One region of the Streptomyces sp. NPDC056160 genome, then DNA from elsewhere that is predicted to be linked to it. Evidence: riboswitches for the same ligand, from Rfam matches in the RefSeq annotation. Region 1 holds a riboswitch; each other region holds the start of a gene.
What was found. Region 1 has a riboswitch for thiamine pyrophosphate ahead of ACFC02_RS32460 (purine-cytosine permease family protein). Riboswitches for the same ligand answer to the same signal wherever they lie in the genome.
Positions count from the first base shown of each region.

Region 2: another riboswitch for thiamine pyrophosphate. It lies ahead of thiC (phosphomethylpyrimidine synthase ThiC); the one in region 1 lies ahead of ACFC02_RS32460 (purine-cytosine permease family protein).
Region 3: another riboswitch for thiamine pyrophosphate. It lies ahead of ACFC02_RS07085 (thiamine ABC transporter substrate binding subunit); the one in region 1 lies ahead of ACFC02_RS32460 (purine-cytosine permease family protein).
Region 4: another riboswitch for thiamine pyrophosphate. It lies ahead of thiO (glycine oxidase ThiO); the one in region 1 lies ahead of ACFC02_RS32460 (purine-cytosine permease family protein).

Region 1 covers NZ_JBHJUW010000121.1:7,287-12,335, forward strand. Annotated here, with positions in the region: gene ACFC02_RS32440 (DUF969 domain-containing protein) at 1-584, shown strand, start outside; gene ACFC02_RS32445 (DUF979 domain-containing protein) at 581-1,555, shown strand; gene pcp (pyroglutamyl-peptidase I) at 1,620-2,270, shown strand; gene ACFC02_RS32455 (DUF2891 domain-containing protein) at 2,270-3,289, shown strand; TPP riboswitch at 3,317-3,411, shown strand; gene ACFC02_RS32460 (purine-cytosine permease family protein) at 3,401-4,840, shown strand; gene ACFC02_RS32465 (hypothetical protein) at 5,043-5,049, shown strand, end outside.
Region 2 covers NZ_JBHJUW010000001.1:16,182-21,230, forward strand. Annotated here, with positions in the region: gene ACFC02_RS00105 (SsgA family sporulation/cell division regulator) at 1-425, shown strand, start outside; gene ACFC02_RS00110 (YibE/F family protein) at 591-2,024, opposite strand; TPP riboswitch at 2,096-2,273, shown strand; gene thiC (phosphomethylpyrimidine synthase ThiC) at 2,266-4,071, shown strand; gene ACFC02_RS00120 (hypothetical protein) at 4,086-4,949, opposite strand.
Region 3 covers NZ_JBHJUW010000013.1:18,044-23,092, reverse strand. Annotated here, with positions in the region: gene ACFC02_RS07100 (phosphatidate cytidylyltransferase) at 1-938, shown strand, start outside; gene ACFC02_RS07095 (hypothetical protein) at 1,076-1,204, shown strand; gene rlmN (23S rRNA (adenine(2503)-C(2))-methyltransferase RlmN) at 1,341-2,447, shown strand; TPP riboswitch at 2,517-2,623, shown strand; gene ACFC02_RS07085 (thiamine ABC transporter substrate binding subunit) at 2,706-3,776, shown strand; gene ACFC02_RS07080 (ABC transporter permease) at 3,821-5,049, shown strand, end outside.
Region 4 covers NZ_JBHJUW010000038.1:52,741-57,789, reverse strand. Annotated here, with positions in the region: gene thiE (thiamine phosphate synthase) at 1-624, opposite strand, end outside; gene ACFC02_RS16685 (Rv2175c family DNA-binding protein) at 829-1,194, opposite strand; gene ACFC02_RS16680 (NAD(P)/FAD-dependent oxidoreductase) at 1,274-2,503, opposite strand; gene ACFC02_RS16675 (hypothetical protein) at 2,640-2,981, opposite strand; TPP riboswitch at 3,034-3,145, shown strand; gene thiO (glycine oxidase ThiO) at 3,143-4,309, shown strand; gene thiS (sulfur carrier protein ThiS) at 4,306-4,518, shown strand; gene ACFC02_RS16660 (thiazole synthase) at 4,522-5,049, shown strand, end outside.

The sequences.
Region 1 (5,049 bases):
TCGGCCGGTCCTTCGCCGACAGCCGCTCGGTCACCGTCTTCGCCATCGTGCTCCCCGTGATCGGCCTCCTGGAGCGCTACGGCCTGCGCGAGCAGGCCCGCAACCTCATCGGCCGGCTCGGCAGTCTCAGCGCAGGCCGCTTCCTCACCGTCTACCTGCTGGTCCGGCAGGTCACGGCGGCCTTCGGCCTCAACAGCATCGGCGGTCCCGCGCAGACCGTACGGCCGCTCGTCGCGCCCATGGCGGAGGCCGCGGCCGAACGCACGACGGGCGCGGCGCTGCCGGAGCGCCTGCGCGAGAAGGTGCGCTCCTACGCCGCCTCGGCCGACACCGTCGGTGTCTTCTTCGGCGAGGACTGCTTCATCGCGATCGGCTCGATCCTGCTGATCACCGGTTTCGTGAACTCGACGTACCACCAGGAACTCGAACCGACCCAGCTGGCGCTGTGGGCGATACCGCTCGCCGTCTGCGCCTTCCTCATCCACGGGGCCCGCCTGCTGCTCCTGGACCGGCAGCTGGAACGCGAGATGGCACTCGCCGCCGCGGAACACGACCTGCCGCTGCCGAAGGGAACCGCCAAGTGATCAAGGTCGAATGGCTCTACTGGCTGGTGGGTCTCGTCTTCGTCGTCATGGCCGTGCAGATGGCCGCCGACCGCAGCAACCCGAAGCGGTGGACGTCCGCGGCCTTCTGGGGCCTGCTCGGACTCACCTTCCCCTACGGGACCGGGGTGGCGAACGCCGAGTCGGGCAACGGCGGCTGGACCCTGCCCGCCGAACCGCTCGGTGTGGCGGTCCTCGTCCTGATCGTGCTCGCCGGGTTCAACTTCCTCGGCAAGGGTGTGCCGGTGACCACCACCGCCGAGCAGCGCGAGGCCTCCGCCTCCCGGCTCGGCAGCAAGATCTTCATCCCCGCCCTGACGATCCCGGTGGTCGCGATCGTCTGTGCCTCCGTGCTCGACGACTCCGGCCTGTTCGAGAAGGGCAAGGCCACGCTGCTCGGCCTCGGCGTCGGATGCGTCGTCGCCCTCGTCGTCGGCATGCTGGTCACCGGCGAGAAGAAGCTCTCCGTGCCGCTGCACTCCGGCCGCTCCATGCTGGAGGCGATGGGTTCCGCGCTGCTGCTGCCCCAGCTCCTCGCCGTGCTCGGGTCGATCTTCGCGCTGGCCGGCGTCGGCACCCAGGTCGGCAAGATCGTGAACGACGTGCTGCCGGACAACTCGAAGTACCTCGCCGTGATCGCTTACTGCGTGGGCATGTTCCTGTTCACCGTGATCATGGGCAACGCGTTCGCCGCTTTCCCGGTCATGACGGCGGCGATCGGCTGGCCCATCCTCATCGAGCAGATGCACGGCAACGAGGCCGCCGTCCTCGCGATCGGCATGCTGGCCGGTTTCGCCGGCACGCTCTGCACGCCGATGGCCGCCAACTTCAACATCGTCCCGGCCACCCTGCTCGAACTGAAGGACCAGTACGGACCGATCAAGGCGCAGCTCCCGACGGCGCTGCCGCTCCTGGTCTGCTGCACCGTGATCATGGCGGTCTTCGCCTTCTGAGCCACCCGGCCCGCGCCGCCCGCCCCCGGCCCGTCCCACCGTCGTTCCCCGTGAAGGAAGTCCCATGACCCGTGTGCTCGTCACCGGCTTCGCCCCCTTCGGCGGCGAGAGCGTGAACCCGTCCTGGCAGGCGGCCCGCCTCCTGGCCGCCGAACCGCCCGCCGGACTCACGGTCACCGCCGCCGAACTGCCCTGCGTCTTCGCCACCTGCCTGGACGCGCTGCGGGACGCGGTCCGCGCGGCGGCCCCCGAGCTGGTCCTCTGCCTGGGCCAGGCGGGCGGTCGGGCGGCCGTCACCGTCGAACGCGTCGCCATCAACATCGACGACGCACGCATCCCCGACAACGCCGGGGCCCAGCCCGTCGACGAACCGGTCGTCCCCGGCGGCCCCGCCGCCTACTTCTCCTCCCTCCCCGTCAAGGCCTGCGTCGCCGCCGTGCGCGGGGCCGGGGTCCCGGCCGCCGTCTCCCACACGGCGGGCACGTTCGTCTGCAACCACGTCGCGTACGGCCTCGGCCACCTCATCGCCACCGAGTTCCCGCACGTCCGCGGCGGCTTCGTACACGTCCCCTGGGCGCCCGAGCAGGTCACCGACGGCACCGCCCCGGCCCTGGAGCCCGCCACCGTGGCCCGCGGGCTGCGCGCCCTGCTGGTCGCCGCCGCCGGCACGCCCACGGAGCAGGACCTGAAGATCACCGAGGGGGCCACCCACTGATGCCGCTCACCTCCTACGCGACGCCCTTCGCCCGGCTCGCCCTCGCCAACATCACCCGCGAGTACCCCAACTTCCCCGCCCACCTGGTCACCTCCGCCGAGCAGGACACACGGCCGAGCAGCCTCCACCCGGCCTTCTACGGCGCCTACGACTGGCACTCCTCGGTCCACATGCACTGGCTGCTCGTGCGCGTGCTGCGCCGACACGGCGGCACACCCGCGCTCGCCGAGACCGCGCCCTACGTGGACGTGCTCGACCGGCACCTCACCGCGCGGAACATCACCGCCGAAGCCGCCTACCTCCTGGACCGGCCCTCCTTCGAGCGGCCGTACGGCTGGGCCTGGCTGGTGGCGCTGGCCGCCGAGTGCCGGGCGTACGCGGGGGCGGCGGGCGCGCGCTGGGCCGAGGCCCTGGCACCGGGCGTCGCCGCCGTCGAGCGGCTGCTCGCCGGCTGGCTCCCGAAGGCCACCTATCCCGTGCGCCACGGCAACCATCCCAACAGCGCCTTCGCGCTCGGTCTGCTCCTGGACTCCGGGGAGCTGTCCGCCCCGACCGCCGACGCCGTACGGGAACGTCTGCTGGCCTGGTTCGCCGACGACCACGACGCTCCCGCCCACTGGGAGCCGTCGGGCCAGGACTTCCTGTCGCCCGCGCTGACCGAGGCCGACGCGATGCGCCGGGTGCTCGCCCCGGAGGCCTTCGCCTCCTGGCTCGACCGGTTCCTGCCCGCCCTGCGCTCGGGCGCGTCCTGCCCGTCGCTGGACGTGCCCGTGGTCTCCGACCACGCCGATCCGCAGATCGGTCACCTGCTGGGCCTGGCCCTCAGCAGGGCCGCCGCGCTGCGTTCGATCGCCGGGGCGCTGCCGGACGGTCCGGTCCGCACCCGCCTCGCCGAGGCGGCAAGGGCACACCTCGCGGCAGGCCTGCCCGCCGTGGAGCGCGGCGACTTCACCACCGACCACTGGCTGGCCACCTTCGCCGTGCTCGCGCTCGACGGGGACCGCCCCGGCGGGGCCTGACACCGGGCCGGGCTATCCTGGCGGCCGTACCTGGACACGGGGTGCCCCTGCGCGGGGCTGAGATCACACCCGTCGAACCTGAACCAGTTAGGACTGGCGGAGGGATGTCACATGTCATTGCCGCATGCCCGCACCGAGCCGGCCGCCGCCGGCCCGCGGCGCGTCTTCGACGGACGGATGCCGACGGCCCCCGGTGATCTGCGGATGGAGGCACGCGGGATCACGCCGGTGCCCGAGGACACCCGCTACGGCGGCCCGGGGCGGCTGTTCACCGTCTGGTTCGCCCCCAACCTGACCATGACCGGCGTGTTCAGCGGCACCGTGGGTGCCACGCTCGGGCTCGACTTCACCACCGCCCTGGCCGCCGTCGTGCTCGGCACCGTGCTGGGCGCGGTGCCCACCGCCTACCTGGGCACCTGGGGAAGCCGGACCGGGGCGGCGCAGATGCCCCTGGCCCGGCTGGCGTTCGGCCGGGCCGTCACCGTGCCGGGCATGTTGCAGTGGCTGTCGTCGATCGCCTGGGACGCGCTGATCGGCCTGTTCGGCGGGGAGGCGCTGGCCCAGTTGTGCGGCTGGCCGTTCTGGGCGGGCGTCCTGGTGATGATGGCGGGCCAGGGGGCGCTGGGCGTGCTCGGCTACGAGGTGATCCACCGGCTGCAGACGGTGATGACCTTCGCGCTCGCCGCGGCCTTCGCCGTCCTCGCGGCCAAGCTCGTCCACGGCGCCCACCCGGCCGCGACCGCCACCGTGCACGGCGCCGACCGGGCCGGGGCGTTCGCCCTGACCTGCACCGTCGCGCTGAGCCTCGCCCTGTCCTGGGCCCCCTACGCCAGTGACTTCAGCCGCTACCTGCCCCGTACGGCATCGCGTCCGCGCATGTTCTGGTGCACGCTGCTCGGCATCGGCCTGTCCTTCGTGGCGGTACAGGCGCTCGGCCTGTGGGGCGCCGCCGAGTTCACCGACCAGACCGCCCACGGTGTCGACACGCTGCTCGGCGGGGGCGCGCTCGGCGCGTTCGGGCTCCTGGCGATCGCGCTCGCGGCGCTGTGCAGCAACGCCATGAACGACTACAGCGGGTCGCTGGCGCTGCAGACCATGGGCGTACGCCTGCCCCGGCCGCCGGCCGCCGCCCTCGCCGCGGTCCTCGGGTTCCCGCTGGTGCTGTGGATGCACGCGGCCGACACCACCGCGCGCTTCCAGAACGTGCTGCTGTTCGTCGGGTACTGGATCCCGGCCTTCGTCGCCATCGTGATCGTCGACTGGGCCGCCCGGGCCCGCGCCCGCGGCGGGCGCCCCGTCGAGCTGTCACACGAGACGGACCGCCCCCAGCCCTGGTGGCCGGCGCTCACCGCGTTCGTCGTCGCCTTCGCCGTCTCCGTGCCGTTCATGAACACCGGCCTGTACACGGGCCCGGCCGCCCGGGCCCTGCACGGCGCCGATCTCGCCTATCCGGTGGCGTTCGCGGCGGCCCTGCTCGTGTACGCGCCGTTGCGCGCGCAGCGGCGGCCGCGTACGGCGGACGGGGCGGCCGGCGACGGGGTCCGGGGGTAGGAACAGCTTCGGCGCCGTGGCCGCTGCGCGATTTCGCCCGCGACCGCTTTCCGGTGGACGCCGCTCCGCCGGTCCGCCGCCGGCCGCGGCCTGAACGAAGTGCGCGGTCCCCCGTTCGGCCCCACACTGGGTAGTGCCTCGCCGCGTGCGGCACGCGGGGCCGGGTGAAGAGAGTCCGCCGGTGCTCCCCTCGGGAGGCTCCATGGTTG
Region 2 (5,049 bases), on a different contig from region 1:
TACAGGCAGAGGTCATGATGAGCTTTCTCGTGTCCGAGGAGCTCTCCTTCCGCATTCCGGTGGAGTTGCGGTACGAGACCTGTGATCCCTATGCCGTACGGCTGACCTTCCATCTGCCCGGAGACGCCCCCGTCACCTGGGCGTTCGGGCGGGAACTGCTGGTGGACGGGGTCGGCAGACCGTGCGGGGACGGCGACGTGCGTATCGCGCCCGCCGAGTCCGACTCGCTTGCGGAGGTCCTGATCCGGCTTCAGGTCGGCGTCGACCGGGCGCTCTTCCGCTCCTCCACGGCTTCCCTGGTGGCGTTCCTCGACCGCACGGACAAACTGGTGCCGCTGGGCCAGGAAGGTGCTCTGGCCGACTTCGACGCGCATCTCGACGAGGCCCTGGACCGGATCCTGGCGGAAGAGCAGAGCGCGGGCTGAAGCGTTTCTGCAAGCGGGCGTGTGCTGTGGAGTAACGCTTCACCGCCCGGCCCGAGACACGAAGCCGGCCCGATCCGAGGCCTGAGGGGCGGCCCGAGGCCTGAGGCCCGGCCCGAGGAGCAGGCCGGGCCAGCCCTCAGCCCCTTCACCGTCCCCGGTGAGGCCTCATTGCTTGCGCCGTCTGCCCCGGCCACCGCGCGCGGGAGCGGGGAGCCCGGCCGCCGCCCGGTTCCGCACCGCCTCCGGGCGGTCGGCCGAGACGACGAGGGCCGCCAGGGCCGTGGTGACCGGCACCGAGGCGACCAGGCCGATCGAGCCCACGAGGGTGCGCACGATCTCCTCGGCGACGAGTTCACTGGTGGCGACGGTCCCCACGCTGCTCTGCGCGATGGAGAAGAGGAGCAGCAGCGGCAGCGCCGCGCCCGCGTACGCGAGGACCAGAGTGTTGACGACGGACGCGATGTGGTCGCGCCCGATGCGGATGCCGGCGCGGTACAGCCCGCGCCAGCCCATGGACGGGTTGGCCTCGTGCAGCTCCCAGATCGCCGACGTCTGGGTCACCGTCACGTCGTCGAGGACGCCGAGCGAGCCGATGATCACGCCGGCGAGGAGCAGGCCGCTCATGTCGATCGCCGGATAAAGACCGTGGATCAGGCCGGTGTCGTCGTCGGTGTTGCCCGTGAGCGCGGCCCAGCCGATGAACAGCGAACCCAGGACGCCGATCAGCACCAGGGAGATCAGCGTGCCGAGCACCGCCACCGAGGTCCGGGCGGACAGGCCGTGGCACATGTACAGCGCGATCAGCATGATCGCGCTCGACCCGACCACGGCCACGACCAGCGGGTTCGACCCTTGCAGGATCGCGGGCAGGATGAACAGGTCCAGCACCAGGAAGCTGATGGCCAGCGCTACCAGCGCCATGACGCCCCGCAGCCGCCCGACGACCACGACGGCGAGTGCGAAGATCCCGGCCAGCAGCGTCATGGGCAAACCCCGGCTCACGTCCGTGACCGAGTACTGCAGTTCCCGCGGCGCCGCGGGCTCGTAGGCGACCACGACCTTCTCGCCCTGGTGCAACTGCCGCGACTGGTCCGGCTGCACGATCTCGGTGAAGGTGCGCCCCTCGTCCTTGCCGGTGTCGACTCGGACCGTGGCCTTCTTGCAGGTCCCGGACGCCTGTGCCTGGGCAGAGGCGCCCTCGGCGGTGGAGGTGTCCCCGGTGGGTGTGTCACCGGAGGCGTTCACCGCCTTGCAGCTCACCGACACCACCACGGTGACCGTGGCCTGCTGCGTCTGCCGGTCGAATCCCACGCCGGTGCGCTCGTGCGCGGGGGCGCCGCCCGGCCAGAGCGCGACGAGGCCGACCACGACCGCGGCTGCGAAGGGAATCAGGATCGCGGCGATGACCTTGCGGAGGTGCTGGGAGACCGGGGCGGCGGGGCCGTGGCTGTGCCCGTGCCCGTGACTGTGCCCCTGCTCTGGACCGGGCCCGTGCCCCTGGCCGTGGGGACTGCCCTGCCCGGACGCATGTCCCTGCCCGGCCCCGGCGTCGGGGCGCGGTTCCGGCGGCGGCTGGGGGAACTGCTGTGTCGTGGTCACCGCCAGATCATCGCAAGAAGGGCAGGGGCCCACTGTTCACCGCGCCCCATATGACGCTAGCGTGGAGGCACCTTTGCACACGCGGGAGCTCGGAGCACCGGGCTGAGAGGGCGCTGACCTTCGTCTTCGCGATGTTTCACGTGGAACGAGAGACGTTCCCCGGGAACCGCCGCCGGACGGAAGCCGCTGCGTCGACCGCCGAACCTGTTACCGGGTAATGCCGGCGTAGGGAGTAGGTCTCATGACCAACAAGGACGCACGCACGCCTGCCTCCGCGCAGTTCTCCAGCGACGGGGAGCAGCCCGCTTCCCGCGACGAGGCCGGGGTGTCCATCGGCTGGCACAAGGCGTATGTCGAGGGCTCACGCCCCGATCTGCGGGTGCCGGTCCGCCAGGTGCACCTCACCAACGGGCAGTCGGTCACGCTCTACGACACTTCGGGCCCGTACACCGATCCGCTCGTCGACACCGATGTCCGCCGTGGCCTGTCGCCGCTGCGGGAGAACTGGATCATCGCCCGCGGCGATACCGAGGAGTACGCGGGTCGGCCGGTCCGTCCCGAGGACGACGGGATCAAGCACACCGCACCGCGCGGGGGCCTGCGCAACCTCGACGCGGTGTTCCCGGGCCGGCCGCGCCAGCCGCGGCGGGGCCGCGACGGGCAGGCCGTGACGCAACTGGCTTACGCCCGCCGGGGGGAGATCACACCGGAGATGGAGTTCGTGGCCGTCCGGGAGAACGTTTCGCCCGAGGTCGTCCGCGAGGAGATCGCGGCAGGCCGCGCGGTGCTCCCGGCCAACGTGAACCACCCTGAGATCGAACCGATGATCATCGGCAAGCGGTTCCTGGTGAAGGTCAACGCCAACATCGGCAACTCCGCGGTGACTTCCTCGATCGAGGAGGAGGTCGAGAAGATGACGTGGGCGACCCGCTGGGGTGCCGACACCGTCATGGACCTCTCCACCGGCCGCAACATCCACACGACGCGTGAATGGGTACTGCGCAACTCCCCCGTGCCCATCGGGACGGTGCCGCTCTACCAGGCCCTGGAAAAGGTCGACGGCAGGGCCGAGGAACTGACCTGGGAGGTCTACAAGGACACGGTCGTCGAGCAGGCCGAACAGGGCGTGGACTACATGACCGTCCACGCCGGCGTACGCCTCGCGTACGTGCCGCTGACCGCCAACCGCAAGACCGGCATCGTCTCGCGCGGCGGCTCGATCATGGCCGCCTGGTGCCTCGCGCACCACAAGGAGTCGTTCCTCTACGAGAACTTCGAGGAACTCTGCGAGATCCTCGCCGCCTACGACGTCACGTACTCCCTCGGTGACGGCCTCAGGCCGGGATCGATCGCGGACGCCAACGACGAGGCGCAGTTCGCTGAGTTGCGCACGCTCGGGGAACTCAACACGGTCGCCAAGCGTTTCCACGTACAGACGATGATCGAGGGCCCGGGCCACGTCCCGATGCACAAGATCAAGGAGAACATCGACCTTCAGCAGGAGATCTGTGATGAAGCTCCGTTCTATACGCTCGGACCGCTGACGACGGACGTCGCTCCGGCGTACGACCACATCACCTCCGGTATCGGTGCCGCCATGATCGCCTGGTGGGGCACGGCGATGCTCTGTTACGTCACGCCCAAGGAGCATCTGGGCCTGCCCAACCGCGACGACGTGAAGACCGGGGTCATCACCTACAAGATCGCCGCGCACGCGGCCGACCTCGCCAAGGGACACCCGGGCGCCCAGGAGTGGGACGACGCGCTCTCCGACGCCCGTTTCGAGTTCCGGTGGGAGGACCAGTTCAACCTGGCCCTCGACCCGGACACGGCACGGGAGTTCCACGACGAGACCCTCCCGGCGGAGCCCGCCAAGACGGCGCACTTCTGCTCGATGTGCGGGCCGAAGTTCTGTTCGATGAAGATCTCTCAGGACATCCGCCGGGAGCACGGCACCAGCCGGACCGAGATCGAGGAGGGCATGGCCCAGAAGTCGAAGGAGTTCGCCGCCGCGGGCAACCGGGTGTACCTGCCGCTCGCTGAGTGAGTTCGCCGCCGTGGTCACTCCGGCTGGTGTTCCGGTCCTCCGAAGTCCGGGCTGGTGAAGTCGGGGCTGGAGTAGCTGGGACGCGGGCCCGGGACACCGTCGCCCGGGCTGCTGAAGCCGGGACGGCCGTAGCCGAGGTGCGGCATGCGGCCGCCCGGTGCCGACGGGTCCGTCCGGTACGGCGTGACGGACCCGGAGGCCGCGAGGGCCTCGCGCAGGAACGGCAGGATGCCCCGTTCGAGCAGGGCCTCCTGCCAGGCGGCGCGGGCCTGGGCGAGCTCCCCGTCGAGTTCCCCGTACGGCGCGGTGCCCGGTGACGGGCGGTTGCGCAGCGCGGTGAGCAGCAGGCCCGCCCCGGCCGCCAGGATGGCGGCAGCGGTCACGGCGCCGAACACCCAGCCGACGGTGACCAGGCTCTGGGCGAAGGCCGGTGCGGGGTCGAGCATCTTCAGTATGTAGCCGACGAGGAGGAAGAGAGCGGCGGCGACGCCGGCGAGGACAGGGGCGAGGACCGCGACGACGGCGGCGGCGCCCGCACCGCTGGTCTCGACGGCCTCGCCGACGGTGGCCGCGAGTCCTGCCGCGGTTCCTGCGGACTCCGCGGTGCCGCTCTCGCGGACGGACGCGGGGACGGCCGGCGCGGGGCGGCGCAGGTCCTCGCGGACCTTCACGTAGTGGTGGTACTCGGTGGCCGCGGCGGCGGTGATCAGGGCCGTGGCGTCGAGTGCCATGGTGCGCAGTTGTTCGGTGTTGAGCCGCTGTCCGGCGGCGCCCGGTTCAAGGTGGTGCGGGGCGGAGCGCAGCGCCTCATCGAGGAGCCGCTCGTATTCCTGGCGGTCCTCGATCAGCAGGTGCTGCGGAACGCTGTTCATGTGCATCCCCCGATGCTCCGTAGGGCTTGGGGCTCGCATGACAGCGAGCCGTCGGGCAGAAACGGAGGGGAGCCTGCTACGGATAAACCGATGGTAGAGCCGTGAC
Region 3 (5,049 bases), on a different contig from region 1:
TGCCGCGGCCGCGGCCCTACGACACGCCGCGAACGCCGCCCGCCCACGGGGCGGCGCCGCAGAATCCGGAGCCCATGCCCGACGCCCCGCAGCCGGCGCCCGCCCCGCAGGCGCCGCAGAAGAAGAGCGCGGGACGGGACCTGGGCGCTGCCATAGGGGTCGGTCTCGGGCTCGGCGTGGTGATCATCGCGTCGCTGTTCGTCGTCAAGGCCGTGTTCGTCGGCGTCATCGCGGTCGCCGTCGTGGTCGGCCTGTGGGAGCTGACCTCGCGGCTCCAGGAACGCAAGGACATCAAGGCGCCCCTCGTGCCGCTGGCGGTCGGCGGCGCGGCGATGGTGGTCGCCGGATACGTCCGGGACGCCGAGGGTGCCTGGGTGGCGATGGCGCTGACCGCGCTCGCGGTCCTGGTCTGGCGGATGACCCAGCCGCCGGAGGGCTACCTCAAGGACGTCACTGCGGGTGTCTTCGCCGCGTTCTACGTGCCGTTCCTGGCCACGTTCGTGGCGATGATGCTCACCGCGTCCGACGGCCCGTTCCGGGTGCTGACCTTCCTGATCCTCACCGTGGTCAGCGACACCGGCGCGTATGCCGTCGGCTGGCGCTTCGGCAGGCACAAGCTCGCCCCGCGCATCAGCCCGGGCAAGACCCGCGAGGGCCTGGCCGGCGCGGTCGCCTTCGCCATGGTGGCCGGGGCGCTGTGCATGCAGTTCCTGATCGACGACGGAGCCTGGTGGCAGGGCCTGCTCCTCGGCGTCGCGGTCGCCGCCAGCGCCACCCTCGGCGACCTCGGCGAGTCCATGATCAAGCGGGACCTGGGCATCAAGGACATGGGCACCCTGCTCCCCGGTCACGGCGGCATCATGGACCGCCTGGACTCCCTCCTGCCGACCGCGCCCGTGGTCTGGCTCCTGATGGTGCTGTTCGTGGGCTCCGCCTGAGCGGCGGTAGCAGGGCACGTGCGGCCCGCGAGGACCTTTCCGGCGGCCGGGCCCCTCTGCGAGGCCCGGCCGCCGGGGTTCCGTCCCGGGGGGCGGGGGTGGCCGGCGAGGGACGGCGCCTGCCACGGCGATCTGCCGTGCGGTGGCACGAGGCGCTGACCGGCCAGGACGGGCACCGCACACCGCGCCGCCACCGCGGTGGCCCGCACCGCACGAAGGCCTGCGCCTCCCGCGGCGTCACCGGCGTCGCCGCCGTCCGGCCCTGACCACCACCCCGACCGCGCCGCCACGGGGTCGCACCGGTGCGCCCAGCCCGGCCGGGCCGCCCCAGTCGATCGGCGTCGCACCGGAGCACCCGGCCCGACCGGGCCACCCGAGTGGATCTGCGACACTGGTACCACCATGCCCAAGCCCGGAGAACTCACTTTCGTCGCCCCGCGCGGAGCCAAGAAGCCGCCGCGGCACCTTGCCGATCTCTCGCCTGCCGAGCGCAAGGAGGCCGTCGCCGCGATCGGCGAGAAGCCCTTCCGTGCCAAGCAGCTCTCGCAGCACTACTTCGCGCGGTACGCGCACGATCCCGAGCAGTGGACGGACATCCCGGCCGGCTCGCGCGCCAAGCTGCGTGAGGCGCTGCTTCCGGAACTGATGACGGTCGTCAGGCACCTGGCGACCGACGAGGGCGCCACCCGCAAGACGCTGTGGCGGCTGTTCGACGGGACGCTCGTCGAGTCGGTGCTGATGCGCTACCCGGACCGGGTCACCATGTGCATCAGCTCCCAGGCCGGCTGCGGCATGAACTGCCCGTTCTGCGCCACCGGCCAGGCCGGACTCGACCGCAACCTGTCGACCGCCGAGATCGTGCACCAGATCGTCGACGGCATGCGGGCCCTGCGCGACGGCGAGGTGCCGGGAGGACCGGCACGGCTGTCCAACATCGTGTTCATGGGCATGGGCGAGCCGCTGGCCAACTACAACCGCGTCGTCGGCGCCGTCCGCGCGCTGACCGACCCCGAGCCCGACGGGCTCGGCCTGTCCCAGCGCGGGATCACCGTCTCCACGGTGGGCCTGGTCCCGGCGATCCACCGGTTCGCCGACGAGGGCTTCAAGTGCCGCCTCGCCATCTCCCTGCACGCCCCCGACGACGAACTGCGCGACACGCTCGTGCCCGTCAACACGCGGTGGAAGGTGCGGGAGGTACTGGACGCCGGGTTCGAGTACACCGCCCGGTCCGGGCGCCGGCTGTCCATCGAGTACGCGCTGATCCGGGACATCAACGACCAGGCCTGGCGCGGCGACCGGCTCGGCCGCCTCCTCAAGGGCAAGCCGGTGCACGTCAACCTCATCCCGCTCAACCCGACGCCGGGCTCGAAGTGGACCGCCTCGCGACCCGAGGACGAGAAGGCGTTCGTCGAGGCGATCGCGGCGCACGGCGTGCCCGTCACCGTCCGGGACACCCGCGGCCAGGAGATCGACGGAGCCTGCGGCCAGCTCGCCGCCACCGAGCGGTAGCCGACCGGCAGCCCACCGACAGCCGACCGGTACGCTGAGCCCTGCACAACTTCACATCCCGGCATCTTCACATTCCGACAGGGGAGCGCCACAGCGCTGAGAGTGCGGCATCCGGCCGCAGACCCTCTGAACCTCGCCCAGGTCATTCTGGGTAGGAAGTTCGGTCATCACTCGAGCTGTTGCGCCCTGCCCGGCATCCTCCGCGGATCCCGGGCAGGGCCGCGTCTCTTCCTGGCCACCACCCAGGAGGAAAATCCAGTGCACCGCAAGACGTTCGTCGCCGCGGCGGTCGGACTCGGCCTGGTCACGCTCTGCGCGTGCGGGTCCTCCGGCGGCGAGGCGGCGGACTCCAAAACCGTGACCCTGGTCAGCCACGACTCGTGGGCCGCCTCCAAGAGCGTGATCGCGGACTTCGAGAAGACGTCCGGCTACAAGGTCAGGGTCCTCAAGGACGGCGACGCGGGACAGGCCGTCAACAAGGCCGTCCTCACCAAGGACAACCCGCAGGGCGACGTCTTCTTCGGCGTCGACAACACGCTGCTGTCCCGTGCGCTCGACAACGGGCTGTTCCAGTCGTACGAGCCGAAGGACTCCGACAAGGTCGCGCCTCAGTACCGGGTCGACCAGGCGAAGCACCGCGTCACCCCCGTCGACACCGGCGATATCTGCGTCAACTACGACAAGGAGTACTTCGCCGACCACAGGCTGGCCCCGCCCGCCTCCTTCGACGACCTCCTGAAGCCGCAGTACAAGAACCTCCTCGTCACCGAGAACGCCGCGACCTCCTCGCCCGGCCTCGGCTTCCTGCTGGGGACCGCCGCGAAGTACGGGGACACCGGCTGGCAGGGCTACTGGAAGAAGCTGAAGGACAACGGCGTCAAGGTCGTCGACGGCTGGGAGCAGGCCTACAACCAGGAGTTCTCCGGTTCCGCCGGCGGGAAGAAGGCCAAGGGGAACCGGCCGCTCGCCGTCTCCTACGCCTCCTCACCGCCCGCCGAGGTCATCTACGCCGACCCCAAGCCGAAGACCGCGCCGACCGGCGTCGTGCAGGACACCTGCTTCCGGCAGGTCGAGTACGCCGGCCTGCTCAGCAACGCGAAGAACACCAAGGGCGGCAAGGCCTTCCTCGACTTCCTGATCAGCCGCAAGTTCCAGGAGGACATGCCGCTGAACATGTTCGTCTATCCGGTGCGCGAGAAGGCCGCGGTGCCGGCCGAGTTCGCGAAGTACGGTCCGCAGGCCGGGCACCCCCAGACCATGGCCCCGGACAAGATCGCCGCCAACCGTGACCAGTGGGTCAGGTCGTGGACCTCGCTCGCAGTGAAGTGACCCGCGCGCGCCGCCGGTCGGGGAACGCGGTGCGGCTCGCCCTGATGGCGGCGCCCGTCGCGTTCTTCGCGGTGTTCTTCGCCTACCCGGTGACCGCGATCGTCCGGCGCGGCCTGCAGAGCGACGGCACCTGGCACATCGGGCGGATCGCGGACGTGCTCGGCCGCTCCGACATCCGGCACGTGCTGTGGTTCACCACCTGGCAGGCGCTCGCCTCCACGGCGCTCACCCTGCTGATCGCCCTGCCCGGCGCGTACGTCTTCGCCCGCTACGACTTCCCCGGACGCCACGTCCTGCGGGCCGTGGTGACCGTGCCGTTCGTGCTACCCACGGTCGTCGCCGGCACCGCGTTCCTCGCCCTGCTCGGGCGCGGCGGACTCCTCGACGAACTGTGGGGGGTGCGGCTGGACACCACCGTGTGGGCCATCCTCCTCGCGCACGTCTTCTTCAACTACGCCGTCGTCGTACGGACCGTGGGCGGCCTGTGGTCGCAGCTCGACCCGCGGCAGGAGGAGGCCGCGCGGATGCTCGGCGCGGCGCCGCTGACCGCCTGGCGCAAGGTCACCCTGCCCGCCCTGGCGCCCGCGGTCGCCGCCGCCGCGCTCATGGTGTTCCTCTTCACCTTCACCTCCTTCGGCGTGGTGCAGATCCTCGGCGGCCCCGCCTTCTCCACCCTGGAGGTGGAGATCTACCGGCAGACGTCCGAACTCTTCGACCTGTCCACCGCCGCCGTCCTGACGATCGTGCAGTTCCTCGCGGTCGGCGCGATCCTCGCCGTGCACGCCCGGACCGTACGGCGCAGGGAGACCGCGCTGAAACTGGTGGACCCCTCCCGCACCGCCCGCCGCCCGCGCGGTGCCGGGCAGTGGACGCTGCTGGCCGCCGTCCTCACCAGCATCGCCCTGCTCCTGCTGCTGCCGCTCGCCGTACTGGTGCAGCGCTCGCTCACCGCCCCCGGATTCGGCTACTACCGTGCGCTGACCGACCCCGACGGCGGCACCTTCCTCGTCGCCCCGATCCACGCGGTCGGCGCCTCGCTGTCCTACGCCGCCGCCGCGACCGCCATCGCCGTCGTCATCGGCTCCCTCGCCGCCGCCGCGCTCACCCGCCGGGACACCGGCCGGCTCGTCCGCGGCTTCGACGCACTGCTGATGCTGCCGCTCGGGGTGTCGGCGGTGACCGTCGGCTTCGGTTTCCTGATCTCCCTGGACAAGCCGCCGCTGGACCTCAGGCAGTCCTGGGTCCTGGTCCCCCTCGCCCAGGCCCTGGTCGG
Region 4 (5,049 bases), on a different contig from region 1:
CGCCGCGCCGGGGTCGCCGGCCTCGGTGATCGCCCGGACCACGACGACGCGCCGGGCGCCGGCCTCCAGCACCTGGTCCAGGTTGCCGAGGTCGATGCCGCCGATGGCGAACCAGGGCCGGTCGGTGCCGAGGGAGGCGGTGTGGCGGACCAGGTCGAGGCCCGGCGCGTGGCGGCCGGGCTTGGTCGGGGTGGGCCAGCAGGGGCCCGTGCAGAAGTAGTCGACGCCGTCCTGTACGGCCGCGGCGGCGGCCTCGGACTCGGCGTGGGTGGAGCGGCCGATCAGGACGTCGTCGCCGAGTATCGCGCGCGCCGCGGGGACGGGCAGGTCGCCCTGGCCCAGGTGCAGCACGTCCGCGCGGGCGGCGTGGGCGACGTCCGCGCGGTCGTTGACCGCGAGCAGTCTGCCGTGGCGGGCACAGGCGTCGGCGAACACCTCCAGGTGCGCCAGCTCCTCCCCGGCCTCCATGCCCTTGTCGCGCAGTTGCACGATGTCGACGCCGCCCGCGAGGACCGCGTCGAGGAACTCGGGCAGGTCGCCCCGGTCCCGGCGGGCGTCCGTGCACAGGTACAGGCGCGCGTCGGCCAGGCGGGCGCGGGCGGCGGCTGCGGCGGTGTCGGACATACGGGGTCCCCCCTGGGATCGGTTGCGGTGTGTCGATGGCGTACGGGCCACGGCCTTCGGAGGTCCGGGGGCGGTCTCGGGCCGGTCTCTGCCTGCCTCTGCCTGCCTCGGCCGGGAACGACCGCGGCCCGTACGCCGGACGGATGGTTCGGTCCGGGCGGCGGGCGGCCCGGACAGCGGGCCGCCCTGTCAGTGCGCCCGGGGTCAGACGGCGAGCGCCTGGGCGCGGCGCTTCACCTCCGTGCCGCGATTCTCGCTCAGGGCCTGGGCCGGGGTGCCGGGCAGGGTCGGGTCGGGGGTGAAGAGCCACTCGATCATCTCTTCGACCGTGAAGCCGTCGTCCCGCAGGAGCGTCAGGGTCCCGGACAGGCCCTTGACGACCTTGTCCTCGTCGATGAAGGCGGCGGGGACGTGCAGCGCGCGGTTCTCACCACGGCGTACGGCGATGAGCTGGCCCTCCTTGACCAGCTGCCGCACACGCGTCACCTCGACGCCGAGCTTCTCGGCGATGTCGGGCAGGGTCAGCCAGGCGGGGACGAGCGCATCGGTCTTCGCGTCAATCTCGGTCACGGAACCAAGCGTGCCATCTGCCACTGACACTCGGAAGCCGACCCCGCCCACCTGGGCGGAGGCCGTTCGGTGCGGTTCGCTAGGCGGCGGCCGCCTTCAGCGGCCGTGACGGGTCGGCCAGCAGCGCGGGATCCATCGCCGTGCCCGCCTCGATGAGCCGTCTGCCCTGCGCGAGATCCCGCGGCCGGCCTACCGCCAACAGGGCGACCAGGCGGCTGCCGCGCAGCCAGCAGACCGTCCAGGCGGGGCCGGAGGGGTCGCCGCGCCAGACGGTGGTGTCGGCCGAGGTGTGGTGTCCGGCGTACTGCACGAAGCGGCCGAACTGCTCGGACCAGAAGTACGGCACCGGGTCGTAGACGGCCGGGGTCAGGCCGATCACGTTGGCGGCGACCGTACGCGGTCCCTGGAGCGCGTTGTCCCAGTGGTGGACCAGCAGGCGCTCGCCGTACCGGCCCGACGGGAAGGAGGCGCAGTCGCCGACCGCGTACACGTCCGCCGCACCGGCGCGCAGGTGGTCGTCGGCGAGCACTTCTCCGCGCTCGCCCAGCTCGATGCCGGAGCCCGCCAGCCAGGCGGTCGCGGGGCGGGCGCCGATGCCGACGACGACAGCGCCCGCGGGCAGGCGTGCCCCGTCGTCGAGCACGACCGCGCCGGGCTCGACGCGCGCCACGCGCGCGTGGGTGCGCAGCTCGGTACCGCTGTCGGCGTACCAGGCGGTCATCGGGGCAGCCACTTCGGCGGGCAGGACGCCCGCCAGCGGCCGGTCGGCGGCCTCCACGACCGTCACGGCGCAGCCCGCCTCGCGCGCGGCCGTGGCGAACTCGGCGCCGATCCAGCCCGCGCCGACCACGACGACGTCGTGCTGCTCGGCGAGGACCGGCCGCAGCCGTTCGGCGTCGTCCAGGGTGCGCAGCAGGTGCACGCCCGGGACGTCCTCGGCGCCGGGCAGCCGCATCGGCTCCGCGCCCGTGGCGAGGACCAGCACGTCGTACGGGACGGGTCCCTCGGAGGTGTCGAGCACATGGGCTTCGGGACGGACGGCCAGGGCCTCGCAGCCGAGCCGCAGCTCCAGGCCGAGCGCCTCGAAGTCGACGTCGAAGGCGGACCCCTCGGCCTTGCCGAGCAGGACGGCCTTGGACAGCGGTGGCCGGTCGTAGGGCTGGTGGGGTTCGGCGCCGATCAGGACGACGGTGCCGGTGAAGCCCTGCTCGCGCAGGGCGACCGCGGTCTGCACGCCGGCCATGCCCGCGCCGACGACGACCACGCGCCGCGGCTGGGCGGTGCCCTGTTCCTGCGTCTGCTCGCTCACCTGATCACCATAGTCACCTGACGTTTTGTCAGTCAGGGGGCGTGCGGAGTGACGTGCTCCACAACGCCCGCCGCCGCCCCGTCCCCCGGGGCCACGCCCGTGAACGCCGCGGCCGCCGACGCCATGCCCGCGGACGTCACCCGCCCACCTGTTCCACCACGCTCGTGCCGCTCCCGGCCTGCGACTCCCACTCCCACGTCTCCTCCAGCCGCACCCGTCCGTCGGGGAGTTCGACCACCGTCGAGACGCAGTGCCCCGAGGATGTGGTGCCGTCGTGCTTGAGCTGGACGTACCGGAAGTCGAGCCGGTCGCCCGCCCGGGTGCCCACCAGATGACCGCGGACGACGTCACCGCCCGCGTACTCGGCCCAGATCTCACCGCCCCGCTCGTGGTAGGTGAAGCGGGTGCGGGTCCCCACCTGGCCGGGGGCCTGGTCGGCGACGGGGGCGAGGACGAGACCGTCCAGCGAGGGCGGCATACAGGAGGCTCCCTTACAAAAGCGCTGCTCCAGGGGCTAGGGTGGCCACCGTACAAGCACTCGCGGGAGCCCGGACGCACCGGGCTGAGAGGGAGGCTGGCGGCCTCCGACCGTACGAACCTGATCCGGGTCATGCCGGCGAAGGGAGGGGCTGGACGCCCATGTCGTTGCCACGTACGTCAGACGTCCTCGTCGTCGGGGGCGGGATCATCGGGCTCGTGACCGCCTGGCGCGCGGCCCGCAGCGGGCTGGCCACGGCCGTGGTGGATCCCGAGCCGGGCGGCGGTGCCGCGCAGGTGGCGGCCGGGATGCTGGCCGCCGTCACGGAACTGCACTACGGCGAGGAGACGCTGCTCGGGCTGAACCTGGCCTCGGCCCGCCGCTACCCGGACTTCGCGGCCGAGCTGACCGAGCTGACCGGCCTCGACCTCGGATACCGCAGGTGCGGGACGCTCGCCGTGGCGCTGGACGCCGACGACCGCGCCCACCTGCGGGAGCTGCACGCCCTGCAACAGCGCTCCGGCCTGGAGTCGGAATGGCTGTCGGGCCGTGAGTGCCGGCGCCTGGAGCCGATGCTGGCGCCGGGCGTGCGCGGCGGGCTCCGGGTGGACGGCGACCACCAGATCGACCCGCGGCGGCTGGCTGCCGCCCTGGTGGCCGCCTGCGAGCGCACCGGCGTCCTCTTCCACCGCACGTGGGCCGAGCGGCTCACCGTCGAGCGGGAGCGGGCCACGGGCTGCGTGCTGCGCGAAGGCACCGCGCTCGGCGCCGAGCAGGTGGTGCTGGCCGCCGGCAGCCTCAGCGGACGCCTCGCGGGGGTCCCGGACGAGCTGCTGCCGCCGGTGCGGCCGGTGAAGGGGCAGGTGCTGCGGCTGACCGTGCCGAAGCGGTACGCGCCGTTCCTGAGCCGCACGGTGCGGGCCGTGGTGCGCGGCGGCCACCTCTACCTGGTGCCGCGGCTCAGCGGCGAGCTGGTCGTCGGGGCCACCAGCGAGGAGCTGGGCTGGGACACCACGGTGACGGCGGGCGGCGTCTACGAGCTGCTGCGCGACGCGCACGAGCTGGTGCCCGGCATCACCGAGCTGCCGCTGACCGAGACCCGGGCCGGGCTGCGCCCCGGCTCCCCCGACAACGCGCCGCTGCTCGGCCCGACCGGTCTGGACGGGCTGCTCGTGGCGACCGGCCACTACCGCAACGGCGTGCTGCTCACGCCGGTCACCGGTGACGTCATGGCCCACGTGCTGACGACCGGCGAGCTGCCGGACGAGGCCCGCCCCTTCACCCCGCGGCGCTTTCGCGCCGCCGCCCTCACGGAGCAGTCCGCATGACCCTCCCCGTCCGCATCTCCGTCAACGGCGAGCCGCGCGAGTTCGCGCCCGGCACAGCCCTGGACACCGTCGTGCGGGCCCTGACCGCGGCGCCCTCCGGGGTGGCCGCCGCCCTCAACGAGACCGTCGTCCCGCGCGACCGGTGGCCCGCCACCGCCCTGACCGAGGGCGACCGCGTCGAGATCCTCACCGCCGTCCAAGGAGGCTGACCCATGGCCGACGACCCCTTCGTCCTCGGTGGTACGTCCTTCACGTCCCGGCTGATCATGGGCACCGGCGGGGCGCCCAGCCTGGACGTCCTCGAACGGTCGCTGGTGGCCTCCGGCACGGAGCTGACCACGGTCGCGATGCGCCGGGTGGACCCTTCCGTGCACGGCTCCGTGCTGTCCGTGCTGGAAGAGCTCGGCATCCGGGTGCTGCCCAACACCGCGGGCTGCTTCACGGCCGGCGAGGCGGTCCTCACCGCCCGCCTCGCCCGGGAGGCGCTCGGCACCGACCTGGTCAAACTGGAGGTCATCGCCGACGAGCGCACGCTGCTGCCCGACCCCATCGAACTGCTGGACGCGGCGGAGACGCTGGTCGACGACGGCTTCACGGTGCTGCCGTACACCAACGACGACCCCGTACTCGCCCGGAAGCTGGAGGACGTCGGCTGCGCCGCGATCATGCCGCTGGGCTCGCCGATCGGGTCCGGGCTCGGGATCCGCAACCCGCACAACTTCCAGCTGATCGTGGAGCAC